Regions from separate parts of the Enterobacter dykesii genome, predicted to be linked through region 2. Evidence: predicted binding sites of a transcription regulator. Region 2 holds the regulator's gene; each other region holds the start of a gene.
The links. The regulator CRP, encoded in region 2, controls carbon source genes, mostly activating them, when cyclic AMP is high. The targets are predictions, from matches to a motif close to ATGTGANNNNNNTCACAT.

Region 1 (4,906 bases), 930 kb from region 2:
GTTGGATTGGGCCAACGGGGAAACCAAACTTTACCAGCGCCTCGTCGACGTGCTCAATCTTCTCCCCTTCCGACAGCAACCGCATGGCTTCATTAATGTAGGGCGCCAGAATGCGGTTGACGTAGAAGCCAGCTTTGTCCGCTACCACAATCGGGGTTTTGCCCTGTTTTTTCGCCAGCTTCACCACGGTGGCAACAGTTTGCGGATTGGTCGTCGCGTGCGGAATAACCTCCACCAGCGGCATTTTTTCTACCGGGCTAAAGAAGTGCAGTCCGATCACCTGCTCCGGACGCACGGCTTTCGCCGCGATATCGCCAATCGGTAATGACGACGTGTTAGAGGCAAAAATGGTGTGCGGGGCGCAATGTTGCTCAACGTCTGCCACCATCTGTTGTTTAAGCGCCAGATCTTCAAACACGGCTTCAATCACCAGATCGCGGTGCGCAAAACCGCTGTAATCCGTCGTACCGGAGATCATCGCCAGGGTTTTATCACGCTCGCTTGCCTTGATATGGCGGCGCTTGACCTTTAGATCAAGGTTCAGCCAGCTGTACTGCAGCGCGTGGTTGATCCCCTTAGGATTAATGTCTTTGATTCGTACAGGCAATTTGCCTTTGCTGGCGGTAACAAAAGCGATACCGCCGCCCATGAGTCCCCCACCCAGTACGCCAACGGCACGCAGCGGCGCAGGCTCAGCCTCGCTGCCCGGATCTTTTTTCACGTCCGTGCTGGCGAAGAAGATGCTGCGCAGCGCCTGCGACTGCGGCGTCATCGCCAGTTCGCCAAAGGCTTTGGCCTCCGCGGCATAACCGCTGCTGCTGCCCTGCGACAGCCCGGTTTCGATCACGTCCAGGATCCGCTTTGCCGCCGGGTAATTGCCTTTGGTTTTTTGTTCGGTCTTTTTGCCCACCATGTTGAACAGGAGGGTTCTTCCCAACGGGCCGGCAAGCACGCGCTCGCGAACCGGCAGAGGACGTTTTGCCTGACGCCCTTTCAACGCAAGCTCAACGGCGGCCTCCAGCAAAATGGACTGCGGCACGACATCATCGACCAGACCGGCTTTCAGCGCCTGACGGGCACGCAGCTGTTTACCGGTTAAGATCATCTCCAGCGCCGTGCTGACACCCACCAGGCGCGGCAGCCGTTGCGTTCCGCCGGAGCCAGGCAGAAGTCCCAGCTGCACTTCCGGCAGGCCCAGAATCGTTTTCGCATCGTCGGTGCAAATCCGGCTGTGACAGGCCAGCGCCAGCTCAAGCCCACCGCCCAGACAGGCACCGTGGATCGCGGCAATGACCGGGATCGGCAGACCGTTGATCTCCGCCATCACCTGCTGCCCCTGACGCGCCAGCTCTTCGGCTTCCAGGGCGCTTTGCGCCCGGGCGATCATGTTGATATCCGCGCCGGCGATAAAGTTATCCGGCTTGGCAGAGATAAATACCAGACCGCGAATCGCTTTATTGTCGCGGATCTGCTTTAGCATCGCGCGCACCTGAACACCAAATTCGGCCTTCAGGGTATTCATCTTTTCATCAGGCACATCAATAGTGATAACGGCCACGTTATCGAGGCGAACCGTCAGATTAAATGCAGATGGCATATCCATTATTCAGCCTCCAGAACCATTGCTGCGCCAAGGCCACCCGCCGCACAGGCGGTAACGAGGCCAAACCCGCCGCCACGGCGACGGAGTTCATGTAATGTTTGCGTGATCATCCTCGCCCCTGTGGCGGCAAACGGATGACCGTAGGCGATAGAGCCGCCCAGCACGTTGAATTTACTCTGATCCACTTCGCCCGTGGCATGGGCGCGGCCCAGCACATCGCGCGCGAAACGCTCGCTTGCCAGCAGCTGGACGTTTGCCAGGGTTTGCGCGGCAAACGCTTCGTGCATATCAATCAGGGTTAAATCAGCCAGCGTCAGCCCCGCGCGCTCCAGCGCCAGCGGCGTGGACCACGCCGGACCTAACAGCATGTCCTGCCAGACATCAATAGCGGTGAAGGCATAGCTGCGTAGATAGCCCAGGGGAGTGATGCCCAGCTCCTTCGCGCGGGATTCGGTCATCAGGATCACGGCGGCGGCGCCATCCGTCAGCGGCGTGCTGTTCGCCGCCGTCACCGTGCCGTGTTTGCGGTCAAACGCCGGGCGCAGTTTGGCGTAATCCGCCAGCGTTGAGGTGCCGCGAATATTGTTATCTTCCGCAAGCGGTTCACGGTAGGGGGGGATATAGGCGGTCATGACCTCGTCGGCCAGCTTGCCTTCCGACCAGGCTTTTGCCGCAAGCTGATGCGAGCGATGCGCCAGGGCATCCTGCTGTTCACGCGTAATGCCGTACGTTTTTGCCATCTGCTCGGCGGTATCGCCCATGCGCAGGCCGGTGGAGTATTCCGCGACGGCAGGTGGTACAGGCATGAGGTCGCGCAGACGTAAACGCGAGAAGAGTTTGAGTTTCTGACTCGTCGTACGGGCTTTATTGGCATCCACCAGGATGCGCGCCAGCTTTTTACTGGCCCCAATCGGCAGCACCGAAGAGGAGTCCGCCCCACCCGCAATCCCGGCGCGAATCGTGCCCGCCATCAGGCTTTCAGCGACGTTAGCTACGGCCTGGAAGCTGGTTGCGCAGGCGCGGCTGACGCTGTAGGCATCAGTATGCACGTTCATCCCGGTACCGAGGACGATTTCACGCGCAATATTGGGGGCTTCAGGCATCTGCACAACCTGACCAAATACCAGCTGTTCGATGACGTCAGGCGGAATTTCGCTGCGAGCCAGCATCTCCCCCACTACCATTTTTCCCAGGTCGACGGCCGGTATGCCATGAAACGCCGTTGCCTGACGCGCAAACGGCGTGCGCAACCCACTGACTATGGCAATGCGATCGCCCTGACGGGTAATAAGCGGTAATGCCTGACTCATAACACTCCCCTGTAAAAAATTTTCGCAAACATAAAGTGGTCTGACCTGATAATAGTCTTAACCATTTTTTTACATTCAGCCAATCGGGGAAACGAAAAAGTGCGAGCTAAAACACAGAGAAGAAAAAGAAAATGCCCCAAGGAAAAAGCAAAACGGTAACCCATAGGTTACCGTTTTTAGTATTTGCACCCTCTCCCGTGGGAGAGGGCTGGGGTTGAGGGCATCAGGCCACAGAGATTAACGCAGGCCCAGCTGGAAAATCAGCGTTTCTGCTTCACAGGCGAAGACAAAGTCGATGTCCAGCTTCACTCCACCTTCCACTTCGGTAAAGGTAGACTTGATTTCACACGGATCGGATTCAACGTCACGCGCACGCTTGCTCAGCGCGGCCAGGGTCTCTTCCGCTTCGGCACGGTTGGTGAATACACGGCTGTAAGAGGCGGTGCAATCGGTGTTGTCCATGATGGTCCCAACATCCATACAGCAGCAAACCGGGGTTTCATCAGCACTGCATTTACTCATAGCTCAATTTCCTCTGTATTCGCGCAGCGCGCGAGATAAACACGATGCTGCTATTTTACGCCCCGGAGCGGGCGCTCTCCAGCCGTTAATGGCGTAAAAGCGGATAAGTGACCAATATCACACTAAAAAATGATCTAAAACAAAAACCACCCTTTTGGGTGAGTATTGATGGTCACAATTTTGCCAACCAGATCTCGTTTCACGAAACATGTTTGAAAATATTAATAAACAAACTTGCAACATTCCGGCTGGTCAGACCTATACTCTGGCCACTGGTCTGATTTGTCTGTCATACCTCAGACCCTACACTTCGCGCTCCTGTTACGGTATGTAACAATTATTGAATAAAAATAACTCAATGAGGTTATGGTCATGAGCCAGAAAACCCTGTTCAACAAGACTGCGCTGGCAGTCGCAGTGGCACTCGTCTCCACTTCCGCCTGGTCAGCGGGCTTTCAGTTAAACGAATTTTCTTCCTCTGGCCTTGGCCGTGCGTATTCCGGGGAAGGCGCTATTGCTGATGATGCGGGTAACGCGAGTCGTAACCCTGCGTTGATCATGATGTTCGATCGTCCGACCTTCTCTGCCGGTGCAATTTTTGTCGATCCAGGTGTTGATATCTCGGGCCGTTCTCCGACAGGTGCCGATCTGAAATCGGATAACATTGCCCCAACGGCATGGGTTCCAAACATGCACTTCGTGGCGCCGATTAATGACCAGTTCGGCTGGGGCGCATCCGTGACCTCTAACTACGGTTTAGCAACCGAGTTCAATAACGACTATGCAGCTGGGGCGTTTGGCGGTAAAACCGACCTGGAAACCCTGAACCTGAACCTGAGCGGTGCTTACCGTCTGGATAATCACTGGAGTTTCGGCGTTGGCTTTGACGCTGTGTATGCTAAAGCGAAGATCGAACGTTACGCGGGCGACCTGGGCAAAGTCGTCGCTGGCTCAGGCGCACTACCACCAGCCCTGGCACAGCGTGTGGCTGGTATCCCAGCGGATACTCAGATCGCTTATCTGAAGGGCGATGAGTGGGGCTTTGGCTGGAACGCCGGTATCCTTTATGAACTCGATAAAAACAACCGTTACGGCTTAACCTACCGTTCCGAAGTAAAAATCGACTTTGATGGAGATTACAAAAGCAGCCTCCCTTCTGCCTATAACCAGATCCTCGGCAACTTCGGTCTGCCGATGGGCACCAATGGCCAAACCACTGGCGGCTCTCTGAGCCTGCACTTACCAGAAATGTGGGAATTGTCAGGTTATAACAAAGTGGCGCCACAGTGGGCAGTTCACTATAGCCTGACCTACACCAGTTGGAGCCAGTTCCAGGAGCTGAAGGCGACCAATAGCAACGGCGACACGCTCTTCTACAAAGATGAGAGCTTCCGTGATGCTTACCGCATCGCACTGGGGACCACCTACTATATGGATGACAACTGGACATTCCGTACCGGTATTGCCTTCG
Region 2 (4,906 bases):
ATCAGGTAGCTCACCAGCGTAATCGCCAGCATCCCTGCCAGGGTATAGCCTTCCGGCACGTGGAAGTGCAGCGTCACGCCCGCGATGATCAGCCCGGCCATCGTTCCGCCGGCCCGATGCAGAATACGCACCCGCGTGGCGCCGTAGCCGTTCTGGGTGACAAACAGCACGGTCATTAAGATCCAGTACGGTTTCGGCAGGTGCAGCGCCATGCCCATCAGGCTGGCGGTACTGAGCATCACGCTGATCCTTGCGGCGTTGCGCAGGGCGGACGATTTAAGAGAAAGATAGCTTTTGAGCGCGGGCAATAGCGGCAGCCGTTTCTGCTTATCCGCCATCAGGTCGCGGGGATAAAGCGGGCGCTGCGTGCGCAACACGCGGGCAATGCGGCTGAAGTGCCAGGCGGCAAACTGGCCGACTGGGTTATCGGGATGCTGGCGGGCGATTTTCTCCAGCGCGCCCAGCTGCTTGTCCATGTTAAAGCGCGTCGGGTAGCGGTGGTAGAGAATATCGTCGGCCAGCACGCGCAGACGTGCGGACACAGTTTGTGCGTTCCAGCGGATCACCGCTTCGGCGTGGCTGCGCTCGACCAGCTTTTGCACCTCCTGCGGGTGGTGAAGGCTTACGGAGATGTGCTCCTGTAGATCCAGCCCGACCTGGAAGGTGCGCAGCAGCCGCTTGTACTCGTGGTTCTTGTTGGCGGCGAGCATATGCAGCTGCTGATAGCACTGGCTTATGAGATCCACTACCTTCTGCTGGCGCGTCAGCAGCGGCGGTAAGGATTTTTCCGGATCGGTATGCTGGGTGAGCAGGGTGTATTTGGCTTCGCAGTAATCCGCAAGCTGCACATAGAGCAGGCTCAGGGATTCACGCAGCGGCTGCTCCCGCCACAGCCAGAACCAAAACCAGTTAAACAGCCCGTACCATAATGTCCCCAGGGCGTAGATCAGCAGCGGCTCCCACACCGGCATGTTCCCGGCGAGGCTCAGCGTGAAAATGGCCGCAATCAGCGAAGCGGGAAGCAGGCGGGCATGCAGCGAACTGATTTCCGCCGTGACGCCAAGGGTCATCGCCAGCACGGTCAGGATCAGCGGCAGCGGGATATCCCGGGCAAGCAGAAGCTGCACGGCGAGGCTACACCCGGCAAACAGGCAGCCGCCGATAATCAGGCGTTTGAAAAAGCGCTTATGCGGCGTGTCAAGACCGGCAATATTGCAGCAGGCGGGCACGAGGGAGAACAGCAGACCTTGCTGAAGATGTCCGAGGATCAGGCCTATGGCCACAGGAAGACACAACACCAGCGTTTGTCGCAGTGCGTAGTTAACTTCCGGGTGATAGATCAGCCTGCGCCACATGGGGAGTAGAGACAAAAACGGCGTGACACCTTGCGATGGCACGCCGTTTAAGCGGAATTAACGCGTTCCGTAGACCACGATGGTTTTACCGTGGGCGGAGATCAGGTTTTGATCTTCCAGCATTTTCAGGATACGGCCCACTGTTTCACGGGAGCAACCGACGATCTGACCAATTTCCTGACGGGTAATTTTTATTTGCATGCCGTCCGGGTGGGTCATGGCGTCTGGCTGTTTCGCCAGGTTCAGCAGGGTTTGCGCGATACGGCCGGTAACGTCCAGGAAGGCGAGGTTACCCACTTTCTCTGACGTCACCTGCAGACGGCGCGCCATCTGGGAAGAAAGACGCATCAGGATGTCAGGGTTAACCTGAATCAGCTGACGGAACTTCTTGTAAGAAATTTCAGCCACTTCACATGCTGTCTTTGCACGAACCCAGGCGCTACGTTCCTGGCCCTCTTCAAACAGGCCCAGTTCACCGATGAAATCGCCCTGGTTCAGATAAGAAAGGATCATCTCTTTCCCTTCTTCATCTTTGATCAGCACTGCCACCGAGCCTTTAACGATGTAATACAACGTTTCCGCTTTTTCACCCTGGTGAATCAGCGTGCTCTTCGATGGGTACTTATGAATGTGGCAATGAGACAAGAACCATTCGAGAGTCGGGTCTGTTTGCGGTTTGCCAAGCACCATGCGCTGTTATCCTCTGTTATAAGCTGTCACCAGAGTCATCAGATGCATCCGGACTCTGGGGTTGCAATCGAATTCTTACCCATACCCTGGGAAGTCGGCTACCGTAACGTTTCGCAGCCAGTAAAGTTTGATGTCCTCTGCATACATGTGTAACGTCAATGTATTACTGTAGCATCCTGAGTGTTTTAGCATAGCTTTCGCCGCGTGTCTCCTGGTGTCTCGCTTCAGCATGATGCAGGTCGCCTTCCATTGCGAGAAATGTAACGCACGCGTAATCTGTCACCAAAAATGCAACGTTGGAGTTAATGAATATGCAAGCGCGCGTGAAATGGGTTGAAGGTTTAACGTTCCTGGGCGAGTCCGCGTCAGGACACCAGATTTTGATGGACGGTAACTCCGGCGATAAAGCGCCAAGCCCAATGGAAATGGTGCTGATGGCGGCAGGCGGATGCAGCGCGATTGACGTAGTGTCGATTCTGCAAAAAGGTCGTCATGACGTGACGGATTGTGAGGTTAAACTCACGTCAGAACGTCGCGAAGAGGCGCCACGCCTGTTCACCCATATTAACCTGCACTTTGTGGTCACCGGTAAAGAGCTGAAAGACGCGGCGGTCTCGCGTGCGGTGGACCTGTCTGCGGAGAAGTACTGCTCTGTGGCGTTAATGCTGGAGAAAGCGGTAAAAATCACGCATTCGTATGAAGTGATCGAGGCGTGATTGATGGGGCATCGTGCGTGTTGATGCCCTCACCCTAACCCTCTCCTACAGGGAGAGGGAACATGCTCACGCGATCTGTTTCCCTTCCATCAGTCGCTCCACCAGCGGCGTCATGATGAGCTCCATCGCCAGCCCCATTTTTCCGCCCGGCACGACTAACGTATTCATGTGCGAAATAAACGAGCCCTGCAGCATTGCCAGCAGCCACGGGTAATCAATGCCTGCGAGATTGCGGAAATGGATCACCACAAAGCTCTCATCCAGCGACGGGATGCTTTTAGCGGCAAACGGGTTTGAGGTGTCCACCGTCGGCACGCGCTGGAAGTTGATATGGGTGCGGGAAAACTGCGGCGTCAGGAAGTTAATGTAATCCTCCATGGAGCGCACCACGGAGTCCATCACTGCCTCTCGCGAATGGCCGCGCTCGCTCATGTCGCGGGTCAGCTTCTGGATCCACTCCAGGTTAACGATAGGGACCACGCCGACCAGCAGATCCACATGGCGCGCCACGTCGTGTTGAGGGGTGACCACGCCGCCGTGCAATCCCTCGTAAAACAGGACGTCGGTGGGTTCCGGCAGCGACTGCCACGGGGTAAAGGTTCCCGGTACCTGATTCCAGGGTACGGCTTCATCATAGGTGTGCAGATACTTGCGGGACTGCCCTTTGCCGCTCTTACCGTACTCTATAAAGGTTTGTTCCAGCAGGCCGAAGTCATTGGCTTCCGGGCCGAAGTAGCTGATGTGTTTACCCGAATCGCGCGCCTTACGAATGGCCATGTCCATCTCCGGACGCGTGTAGCGGTGAAAGCTGTCGCCTTCGACCTCCGCCGCGCGGAGATTCAGCTGGGCGAAAATCTTGCGAAATGCGAGGCTGGTGGTGGTGGTTCCCGCACCACTCGACCCCGTAACGGCAATAACCGGATGTCTGGCAGACATAGCAACTCCCTGACTGAAAAGGGTGGAAGATCAGCCGTGAAACGCGTTGCGGGGCATGATATTGACCGTCTCATGCAGTTCTGACCACACCAGCACCACGTCGCCGCTTTTCAGCTGGCGCTTAACATCGTTGACCTTTTGCTCAAGCGAGCGTTCCTGTTCACCATAATCGGTGCCTTCGCGTAATACAAAGCTTTCAATCAGATTATCGAGCGTAATGGGCGCCAGATCCTGCCAGGGAATAATCATTTTGCACCGTCCAGATAAGGGGTTAGCCAGTCAGGAATACGCGTCTCAAGCCACATTTTCGGGCGGCGCAGCGTGCCGCCGATAAACCCGACGTGGCCGCCATGCTCGGTCAACTGATAGTGAACGTTGTCGGGCAGGAATTCCTGAGCGGGGATCGAGTGATGATCCATAAACGGGTCATCTTTGGCATGAATAATCAGCGTTGGCTGCGTAATCTTGCTGAGCAGCGGCATGGCGCTGCACTGACGATAATAGTCAATCGCATCGGCGAAGCCGTGGATTTTCGCGGTGATCAGGTCGTCGAACTCGCGGATACGACGCACCTTTTTCAACTGGCGCAGGCTGACCGGCAGGGTATCCGGGTAGGCCTTCAGCTTACGCGCCGCGTTGGCCTTCAGAAGGTTGAGCAGGTAGCGCTGGTAGACGCGGGAAAAGCCTTTATCCATGTGGTAGCTGCACTGCTCAAGCATAAACGGCGCGGAGACAATGACGGCGGCATCCAGCGGGACGCTTTCACCCTCTTTAGCCAGCAGGCAGGCCAGCATATTTCCGCCCAGCGAGTAGCCTACGGCGGCCGTTGGCACGGTGCCATAATTTTCCCGCAGCCAGTGTAAAAACCACGTCCCGTCTTCGGTTTCACCCGAGTGATAAATGCGTTTCTGGCGATTCGGTTCACCGCTGCAGCCGCGAAAATGCATCACCACGCCGAGCCAGCCGCGCGCTTTTGCCGCCTCAATTAGCCCATGGGCATACGGGCTGTGCAGGCTGCCTTCCAGACCGTGGAAAACCACCAGACGCGGCTTATGGCGAGCCTGTTCAGGCGCTTCGCTCCAGGCGAGATCCAGAAAATCACCGTCTGGCAGGTCAAGCCGTTGCCAGTGCGGGGTGAACTGAACCTTGCGGCGGATCAGTCGCGGCAGCATGGTCTGCAAATGGGGATTGGCCACGCCGCGCATAGGC
Region 3 (4,906 bases), 2.1 Mb from region 2:
GTTCAATCCTAACCTGTTCCCGAACGAGAACATGGAAGGCAAAATTGACCGTCCGGAAGAGTATGTCGATATTGCGACCAAGTGCGTGAGCAATTTCCGTGAGAAAAACCGCGACCGCTGCCTGGCGATCCTTTCCCGTAATGATGAAGCGCTCAACAGCCATCGGGCAGCTGAATTGCTGCACCATTACTATGAGATCGTCTGGGACGAAGAACAGACCCACAAGTTCAAAAACATCTCCCCGCATCTGCAGCGAATCAAAGCGTTTAAAACGCTGGGTTAACCCTATTCCCGCAGGCATCAAAGCCCGGCCGCGAAAGCGTACCGGGCTTTCTTTTTGTCCAGAATTGTCTACTTTTAAGCCATCAAAACTTGATGCATATCAATTTTGGTATGACCAATGCGCCTGACGTGGTATTCTCAATGCACCTGAATGGTTTCAGTGCTGTAACCTGTTGTTAATTAAGGGTTATTTTTATAACTTTTAATTAACAATTGGTTAATAATTTGAGGGGGTCACGTTGACTACGCCATTGAAAAAGATAGTGATTGTCGGCGGTGGTGCTGGCGGGCTGGAGCTGGCTACACAGCTGGGCAAGAAGCTGGGTCGCGGTAAAAAAGCCAAAATTACGCTGGTGGATCGTAACCACAGCCACCTGTGGAAACCGCTGCTGCACGAAGTGGCGACCGGTTCTCTGGATGAGGGCGTGGACGCGCTCAGCTATCTGGCGCACGCGCGCAACCATCATTTCCAGTTCCAACTGGGCTCGGTGGTCGACATCAACCGTGAAAGCAAAACCATCACCCTGGCAGAGCTGCGCGATGAAAAAGGGGAGCTGCTGGTTCCCGAGCGTAAACTGGCGTACGACACGCTGGTCATGGCGCTGGGCAGTACCTCCAACGACTTCAACACGCCGGGCGTGAAAGAGCACTGTATCTTCCTCGATAATCCGCACCAGGCGCGTCGTTTCCATCAGGAAATGCTGAACCTGTTCCTGAAGTACACCAATAACATGGGTGCGAACGGCAAGGTCAATATCGCGATTGTCGGCGGCGGCGCGACGGGCGTTGAGCTGTCTGCGGAGCTGCACAATGCGGTGAAGCAGCTGCACAGCTACGGTTACAAAGGGTTAACTAACGAAGCGCTGAACGTGACGCTGGTTGAAGCCGGTGAACGCATCCTGCCTGCGCTGCCTCCGCGTATTTCCGGTGCGGCGCACAATGAGCTCACCAAACTGGGCGTGCGGGTGCTGACGCAAACCATGGTGACCAGCGCCGACGAAGGCGGCCTGCACACCAAAGACGGCGAGTATATCAAAGCGGATCTGATGGTCTGGGCGGCTGGTATCAAAGCGCCTGACTTTATGAAAGAGATCGGCGGTCTGGAAACGAACCGCATTAACCAGCTGGTCACAGAGCCAACGCTGCAAACCACGCGTGACCCTGAAATCTTTGCTATCGGTGACTGTGCCTCCTGCGCGCGTCCTGAAGGTGGATTCGTGCCGCCGCGCGCGCAGGCCGCTCACCAGATGGCAAGCCTGGTGCTGCACAATATTCTGGCGCAGTACAAAGGCAAGCCAATGAAAGCCTATGTCTACAAAGACCATGGTTCACTGGTGTCACTTTCAAACTTCTCTACCGTCGGCAGCCTGATGGGCAACCTGATGCGCGGCTCAATGATGGTAGAGGGGCGTATTGCCCGCTTCGTGTATATCTCCCTGTACCGCATGCACCAGATTGCGCTGCACGGCTACTTCAAAACCGGACTGATGATGCTGGTGGGCAGAATCAACCGCGTGATCCGTCCGCGTCTGAAGCTGCACTAATCTTTCACTCCCTCCGGGCCCTCCGGAGGGATTTTTTAGCATATCATGCTGCGCATCACAGAATGAGTGCTTAAGAGTTCTCCTAAATACAATATATCTCCTCTCAACGCTCCTTTTTTGATCCTTTATCTGATTGGCGAAGTGCGGCCTCCATTGCAGAATTGTTACCAATAGCAACAAAGGAGGAAGTCCCGTGAATAAATCAATGTTGGCGGGTATAGGGATTGGCGTCGCGGCTGCGTTAGGTGTGGCTGCCGTTGCCAGTCTCAACGTATTAGATCGCGGCCCGCAGTATGCACAGGTGGTTTCTGCTACACCGATTAAAGAAACCGTGAAAACCCCTCGTCAGGAGTGCCGCAACGTCTCCGTGACGCACCGTCGTCCGGTGCAGGATGAAAACCGCATTGCCGGTTCTGTTCTGGGTGCGGTAGCGGGTGGCGTGATTGGTCACCAGTTTGGCGGCGGCCGGGGTAAAGACGTAGCGACCGTGGTCGGCGCGCTGGGTGGCGGCTATGCCGGTAACCAGGTGCAGGGCGCGATGCAGGATAATGATACCTACACCACGACTCAGCAACGCTGCAAAACCGTCTATGACAAGTCGGAAAAAATGCTGGGCTATGACGTGACGTACAAAATTGGCGATCAGCAGGGCAAAATCCGCATGGATAAAGACCCGGGCACGCAAATTCCACTGGATGGAAACGGCCAGCTGGTTCTGAATAACAAAGTGTAAAAAAGAAGTTCTCTGAATTTAGCTCCTCATGCGCTCAGGCTGAGGAGCTTTTTTTGCGTCAGATTTTCAGTAGCTCGGGCCACAGCCGCAGCGTGGTTTCGCTAATATTCTGCAGTTTTTCCAGCGTGGCCCCTTCACGGGCGCTGATTGACATCCCCTGCAAAATACAGCTCAGGTATTGCGCCAGAAGCTGAGGATTGCATTGCGCGGGGATTTCACCGCGCTGCTGGCGCTGAGCCAGAAATGCGCTGAGGGTCTCCTCCTGCATCGCATGCCGCGACTTCACCGTATTGGCAATCTCTTTGGAGGACGCCGCAAGGGTGGCAGAGGTGTTAATCATAAAGCAGCCCGCAGGCGTATCTTTACTGGTGAAGCAGGTCGCGACGGCGGTGAAATAGTCCCGAAGCGCCTGTTCAACGCTTTTCTCTTCGCAGAACAGCTGGGCTTCGTGTTTCGCCGCAAAGCGCGAAATGTATCTGTCCAGAACCGCCCTGAACAGCCCCTCTTTATTGGTAAATTCGGCATACAGCGTCGGCGCTTTGGCTCCGGTGGCTTCTACCAGATCGGAAAGCGAGGTTGCTTCATACCCATGTTGCCAGAAGAGAGTCATGGCCTTATCAAGCGCTGCATCCCTGTCAAACACTTTTGGTCGGCCACGGCTTTTCTTCGCACAACTCGTGACGTCGGTTGTCATTTGCCGTTGGTCCTCTGTTGGTTTGGTGAATGACCATTATAAAAATAAACGCAACCCACCACCAGTGCAGAATGCTTAAAAATAAATTAATCATATATGTATGAAAAATAACAATTTTAAAATTAAGTTAACGCTCGTTATAAAATTATGTTGACGTGTGACCTGTATCACATTTATGATTTACCTATCGATCGTTAACTAAATGATTAACGACCTCCAAATTCATCTGCTAAAGGTAAACATCATGAAAAACGTAAAAACTCTCATCGCTGCCGCTGTCCTGAGTTCACTCTCTTTCGCAAGCTTTGCTGCTGTACAGGTGCAATCCACCCCTGCTGACCAGCACAAAGTCGGGACAATCTCTGCCTCTGCCGGTACTAACCTGGGTTCCCTGGAAGATCAGCTGGCGCAAAAAGCGCAAGAGATGGGTGCAAAATCTTACCGCATCACCTCAGTGACCGGTCCTAACACTCTGCACGGCACTGCGGTCATCTACAAATAAGCCGCGCATAAACCCTCATTTATGCCACTGCAATAAAAAACGCCCTGCTGAGCAGGGCGTTTTTTTATTTCTGATTTACATCGACTGCTGGACGACATCGTGATGCCGGGTGACATCGGTCGGCATACCTGACCGGGCTTCCATCGCACGTTCCATCACCACGCTGTTGGTATTCGCATTCGTTTTGAAGCTTACCATCGCGGCATTTAGATTAATGGGCAGCGTCTGCGGATCGTCGCCAATGTTTTTTGATAACGGCTGATGAATCTCAACCAGCCGCACGCCGCCCGGCTCCTCAGAAACCTTAATCGGCGTATTGATAATATTCACTTTGGTACCCGGCGTAACGACGTTAAACAGCGTTTTGATATCGTCATCGCGCAGACGAATACAGCCGGAGCTGACGCGCATGCCGATGCCAAAGTCCGCATTCGTTCCGTGCAGCAGGTAGACGCCGCCGTATGCCGCGAGGCGTATCGCGTGGTGCCCCATCGGGTTATCCGGACCAGCCGGCACCACGGCAGGAAGATCGATCCCCTGGGCCTTATAGCGGGCGCGAATGTTGGCCGTCGGGGTCCACGTTGGATTCGCACGTTTATCCGAGACGGTGGTGACCATCGTCGGCGTCAGGGTGTCGCCGCCCAGCTGACCAATACCGATAGGGTAGACGGTGACTTCATTTTTACCCGGCGGGTAATAGTACAGACGCAGTTCGGCCAGGTTTATCACCATCCCCTCGCGCGGGGCGTCCGGCAGGATGGTCTGTAACGGGATGGTCAGTACGCTCCCCGCGCGCGGGACATACGGATCGACGCCGGGGTTCGCCTGCAGCAAGGCCAGAAAACCGACGTTATATTTTTTGGCAATCGCTTCCAGTGAACCACCATTATTTTCAACGACATGAAAGCGGTTTTCACCCACCACCTTGCTGCCGGGAGGGGGAAGGGGCCAGGTATTTGCCCGGGCGGGAAGCGCAACCGCGACGGTGGCTGCCAGCGCAAACAGGGTCATCCAGCGAGTAAAACGCGAAGAGGTCATCATCACCATAATCCATATAAATGATAAGGTTATTGTTTTATAAGACGTTAAACATAATTATGGCGAATGGGTATGTCGGGAAGATCGGGTGAAGTGCAAAGAGTTTGTAAATT
Region 4 (4,906 bases), 550 kb from region 2:
TAACCTTCATCAATGTTTTTACCCGAGAGGGCTGGGGTGAGGAACGTTTCCCCTCACCCTAGCCCTCTCCCCCATGGGGGAGAGGGAAGAGAACTTATTTGTTAAGAAGTGCCAGGACTTCTTCCACGCTGGTGGTGCTCGCCAGACGCGCAATGACAGACTCATCGTCCAGCGCGTTGGTCAGGCTGGTAATCACCTGAATGTGCTCGTTGTTGCGAGCGGCGATACCAATCACCAGACGGGCGATGTCATCTTCTTCTTCGCCGAAGCGCACGCCCTGCGGATACTGACAGAATACGACGCCGGTTTTCAGAACGCGATCTTTCGCTTCAACCGTACCGTGCGGCACCGCGATGGATTCGCCCAGGTAGGTTGGCGTCAGTTTTTCGCGTTCCAGCATCGCGTCAACGTATTCAGGCTGAACGTAGCCGCCTTTCACCAGCTGCTCACCGGCAAAGCGAATCGCTTCTTCTTTAGTTGCCGCGGTACGACCGAGGAAGATGTTTTCCGCACCCAGTTTGAACAGGTGGGCATTGCTCTCGTCAAAGCTGTCCTGCAGGCTTGAGCGCACTTTCACTTCATTGTCTTCGTGACGCTGCGCCGCAACCAGACGTTCGGTCAGGCTGGTGTACAGGCCGCTGTCGAGGAAGTTGGTCAGCGAGATGTGCTGCGCCTGCGGCACCTGGCGCATGGCGCGTTCGGTCAGGTCGCGGTGCGTGATAACCAGGTCAACGTCCGGCGGCAGGGTGTTAATGGCGCTGTTGGTGACGGAGATGTTGGTCAGGCCCGCATCCTGCACTTTCTTACGCAGCACGCCTGCACCCATTGCGCTGGAACCCATACCGGCATCACAGGCAACGATGATTTTACGCACGTGGCTCAGGTCGTTAGACACATCGCCAGCCGCCAGCGGGGTTGCGCCTTTGGATTCGGCTTTCATGTCGTGCATACGACGGGTCGCCGCTTCGATGTCATCATCTTCTTTCACTTTGCTGGTTTTCAGCAGGATAGAAGAGACCACGAAGGAGACGGCCATGGCTGCACAGATGGCCGCGATGTTCGCGAAGTACGCCCCTTTTGGCGTCATCGCCAGCACCGCCAGGATAGAACCCGGAGAGGCCGGAGACACCAGACCGCCGCCCAGCACGCTCAGGGTGAACACGCCGGTCATACCGCCAAGGATAACGGCCAGGATCAGACGTGGGTTCATCAGCACGTACGGGAAGTAAATTTCGTGGATACCGCCCAGGAAGTGGATGATTGCCGCACCGCCAGCAGACTGTTTAGCGCTGCCGCGACCAAAGAACATGTACGCCAGCAGTACGCCCATACCCGGACCCGGGTTGGCTTCAATCAGGAAGAAGATAGACTTGCCGAGATCGTGAGACTGCTGAATACCCAACGGCGAGAAGATGCCGTGGTTGATGGCGTTGTTGAGGAACAGGATTTTCGCCGGTTCTACGAAGATAGACGCCAGCGGCAGCATATCGTGCGCAACCATGAAGTTAACGCCTGCCGCCAGAATTTTGGACAGCACTTCAACCGCAGGGCCAATGCCGAGGAACGCCAGAATCGCGAGGATCATCCCGATGATGCCCGCAGAGAAGTTGTTCACCAGCATTTCGAAGCCGGATTTGATCTTACCATCAACCCAGACGTCGAATTTCTTAATCGCCCAGCCGCCCAGAGGACCGGCAATCATTGCACCGAGGAACATCGGCATATCCGCACCGACGATAACCCCCATGGTCGTGATGGCACCCACTACGCCACCACGGTCACCGCCCACCAGTCGACCACCGGTGAAACCGATGAGCAGCGGCAGGAGATAGGTAATCATTGGGCCAACAAGTTTCGCCAGCGTTTCGTTAGGCAACCACCCTGTCGGAATGAACAATGCAGTGATGATACCCCACGCGATAAACGCGCCGATATTTGGCATCACCATGTTGCTGAGGAAACGACCAAAGCTTTGAACTTTGATCTTGAAATCGGATGACATAAAACACCCCTTCTTCTGTTTACGCTTAGGCTTGCGGCCCGAGGTTTATTGTTAATGAGGCGGCAGAGGTAGCCGGGCCCTGTTCTGATGCTGTGAAATCTGGCACTGAATCGTTCAACTGTCCAGATGGCGAAAATTTATGTGACGTGTATCACGTAAATGTAGGGGGTGTGGACATTAATGAGGTGATCTGAATCACAAAATGTATGACTAAAAAAAATACGATGGTGAGAAAAACGACAAAAACCACCCTTTTCTGTGATAGGTGTCACGATTTGATTTTGTGGGTTTATTTCTGGATTGTGACTGATTTCACAAAATATTTTTATGCAGATTTCTCCGGCTGCGATCGGCGGCAAACTCTGCTTCGCGATTCAGCGCCAGGATGATATTGCACGACACGATAAGCTAAAAAACCACTTTTGATGTGTGGTATGGCGAAAAGTTAAAAGGTGGATTACGCTCATATTGTAAGGTTAAGTATATTATTATTCAGGATATATTTTGACACGCTTATAAACTTGCACGGAGATATTATAAAAACCGATACTCCCCGGCTCTGAAATAACCAGTATACCTTATGTATTTTAAAATAAATTAATTAGGTTGCGTACTGTTTTATTAATTCAATGAGTTGACGTTGTTTAAGTGAGGAGAATATGTTTCTCAACTATTTCGCGCTGGGCGTATTGATTTTTGTATTTCTGGTTCTCTTTTACGGAATCATCGCCATCCATGACATTCCTTATAATATGGCCAAAAAGCGAAACCATCCGCATGCCGATGCGATTCACACGGCAGGGTGGATTAGCCTGTTTACGCTCCATGCCATCTGGCCGTTCCTGTGGATATGGGCCACGCTGTACCGTGAAGATCGCGGCTGGGGGATGCAAAACCACATCACCAAGCCTGATGAGGTTCCGGGCATGGATGCGCTGGCCAAACGCGTGGCCGAATTAGAACAAAAGCTGGCCGCGGTACAGCCCGCTGCTGATAAAAACACGCTGGAGCGCTAATCATGGATCTGTTGATTATTTTGACCTACGTGGCATTTGCCTGGGCCATCTTTAAAATATTTCGTATTCCGGTAAACCAGTGGACGCTTGCCACCGCGACATTAGGCGGGGTATTTATTGTTGCCGGACTTATTCTGTTAATGAACTATAACCATCCGTACACCTTTACGGCGCAAAAGGCGGTTATTTCTATTCCGATTACGCCGCAGGTGACCGGTGTGGTCAGTGAAGTCACCGATAAAAATAACCAGCTTATTAAAAAAGGCGAAGTGTTATTTAAGCTGGATCCAGGCCGCTACCAGGCGCGCGTCGACAGACTCCAGGCCGACCTGGTGACCGCGACGCATAATATCGACAATCTGAAAGCGCAGCTTTCGGAAGCGGTCGCCAATACCACCCGCGTATCGGCTGAACGCGATCGTCTGTTTAAAGATTATCAGCGCTACCTGAAAGGCAGCCAGGCGAAGGTGAATCCGTTTTCTGAAAGCGATATCGACAACGCGCGCCAAAATTATCTCGCGCAGGATGCGATGGTGAAAGGCTCCGTTGCCGAACAGACGCAGATTCAAAGCCAACTGGACAGCATGGTGAACGGCGAGCAGTCGCAGATTGCCTCCTTACGCGCGCAGCTTGCCGAAGCGAAATACAACCTGGATCAGACCGTGGTCCGTGCGCCAAGCGATGGTTACATCACCCAGGTGCTGATCCGTCCGGGGACGTACGCCGCCGCGCTGCCGCTGCGTCCGGTGATGGTCTTTATTCCTGAACAGAAGCGTCAGATTGTGGCCCAGTTCCGTCAGAACTCGCTGCTGCGTCTGAAGCCAGGCGATGAAGCGGAAGTGGTGTTTAACGCGCTGCCGGGCCAGGTGTTCTCCGGTAAGCTCACCGCGATTCTGCCTGTGGTGCCGGGAGGAACCTATCAGGCGCAGGGCGCGCTGCAGTCTCTGACGGTCACACCGGGTACGGATGGCGTGCAGGCCATCATAGAGCTGAGTCCTGACACTGAAGTCGATGCGCTGCCGGACGGTATCTATGCCCAGGTGGCGGTCTACTCGGACCATTTCGCCCACGTCTCGGTGATGCGTAAAGTATTGCTGCGCATGACCAGCTGGATGCACTACCTCTATCTCGATCACTAATCCTTCCTGGGCAGGAATACGACACGCATACCTGCCCTTTTTTCATCGCTTGATCCATACTGACTTTTTTCCGGCATCAAGGATCAGGCAATGAAACTCATCGGTAGCTACACCAGTCCCTTCGTGCGAAAAATCTCGATTCTCCTGCTGGAGAAAGGGATTGAATTTGAATTCGTGAATGAACAGCCCTACAACGCTGAAAACGGCGTCGCGCAGTACAACCCGCTGGGGAAAGTCCCGGCGCTGGTGACGGACGAGGGCGAATACTGGTTCGATTCCCCGATTATTGCGGAGTATATCGAGCTGTTGGGCGTTGCCCCGGCAATGCTGCCGGCTGACCCAAAGGCGGCGCTGGCGATGAAGCAAATTGAAGCCCTGGCCGATGGCATTATGGATGCGGCGTTAACCTCCGTGCGTGAACAGGCAAGGCCCGCTGCCCAGCAGTCGGAAACGGAACTGTTACGCCAGCGGGAAAAAATCAGCCGCAGCCTGGACAGGTGCGAACAGCTTATCCGGGAAGGAAAGATTCAAACCGACAGCCTGAACCTGGGGACCATCGCCATCGCCTGCGCCATTGGCTATCTTAACTTCCGCCGCGTCTCCCCGGGCTGGTGCGTCGACCGTCCGCTGCTGGTGAAGCTTGCAGACACGCTGTTTAGCCGCGAGAGCTTTGCCCGTACCGAACCGCCAAAGGCTTGATGCGGGTTATAACACTTCGGCGTCGGAGGCGGTACAATCCCTCCACATGT

Region 1: F0320_RS15305 (YfcZ/YiiS family protein) is a predicted target of CRP. The motif match lies at 3,541-3,558, and genes of this name have one in related genera.
Region 3: bhsA (multiple stress resistance protein BhsA) is a predicted target of CRP. The motif match lies at 3,409-3,426, and genes of this name have one in related genera.
Region 4: F0320_RS00635 (PTS mannitol transporter subunit IICBA) is a predicted target of CRP. The motif match lies at 2,142-2,159, and genes of this name have one in related genera.

Annotation. Positions count from the first base shown of each region.
Region 1 is NZ_CP126604.1:3,212,603-3,217,508, forward strand. It holds gene fadJ (fatty acid oxidation complex subunit alpha FadJ) at 1-1,603, opposite strand, end outside; gene fadI (acetyl-CoA C-acyltransferase FadI) at 1,603-2,913, opposite strand; gene F0320_RS15305 (YfcZ/YiiS family protein) at 3,151-3,435, opposite strand; gene fadL (long-chain fatty acid transporter FadL) at 3,808-4,906, shown strand, end outside.
Region 2 is NZ_CP126604.1:4,141,673-4,146,578, reverse strand. It holds gene F0320_RS19880 (YccS/YhfK family putative transporter) at 1-1,355, opposite strand, end outside; gene crp (cAMP-activated global transcriptional regulator CRP) at 1,413-2,045, opposite strand; gene F0320_RS19870 (OsmC family protein) at 2,357-2,761, shown strand; gene F0320_RS19865 (phosphoribulokinase) at 2,828-3,697, opposite strand; gene F0320_RS19860 (YheU family protein) at 3,728-3,946, opposite strand; gene F0320_RS19855 (hydrolase) at 3,943-4,906, opposite strand, start outside.
Region 3 is NZ_CP126604.1:1,689,467-1,694,372, forward strand. It holds gene ycfP (alpha/beta hydrolase YcfP) at 1-283, shown strand, start outside; gene F0320_RS07995 (NAD(P)/FAD-dependent oxidoreductase) at 522-1,826, shown strand; gene F0320_RS08000 (glycine zipper 2TM domain-containing protein) at 2,020-2,559, shown strand; gene comR (TetR family copper-responsive transcriptional repressor ComR) at 2,618-3,253, opposite strand; gene bhsA (multiple stress resistance protein BhsA) at 3,498-3,755, shown strand; gene ldtC (L,D-transpeptidase LdtC) at 3,831-4,796, opposite strand.
Region 4 is NZ_CP126604.1:138,320-143,225, forward strand. It holds gene F0320_RS00635 (PTS mannitol transporter subunit IICBA) at 95-2,002, opposite strand; gene F0320_RS00640 (DUF3302 domain-containing protein) at 2,662-3,018, shown strand; gene F0320_RS00645 (HlyD family secretion protein) at 3,021-4,157, shown strand; gene F0320_RS00650 (glutathione S-transferase) at 4,248-4,856, shown strand.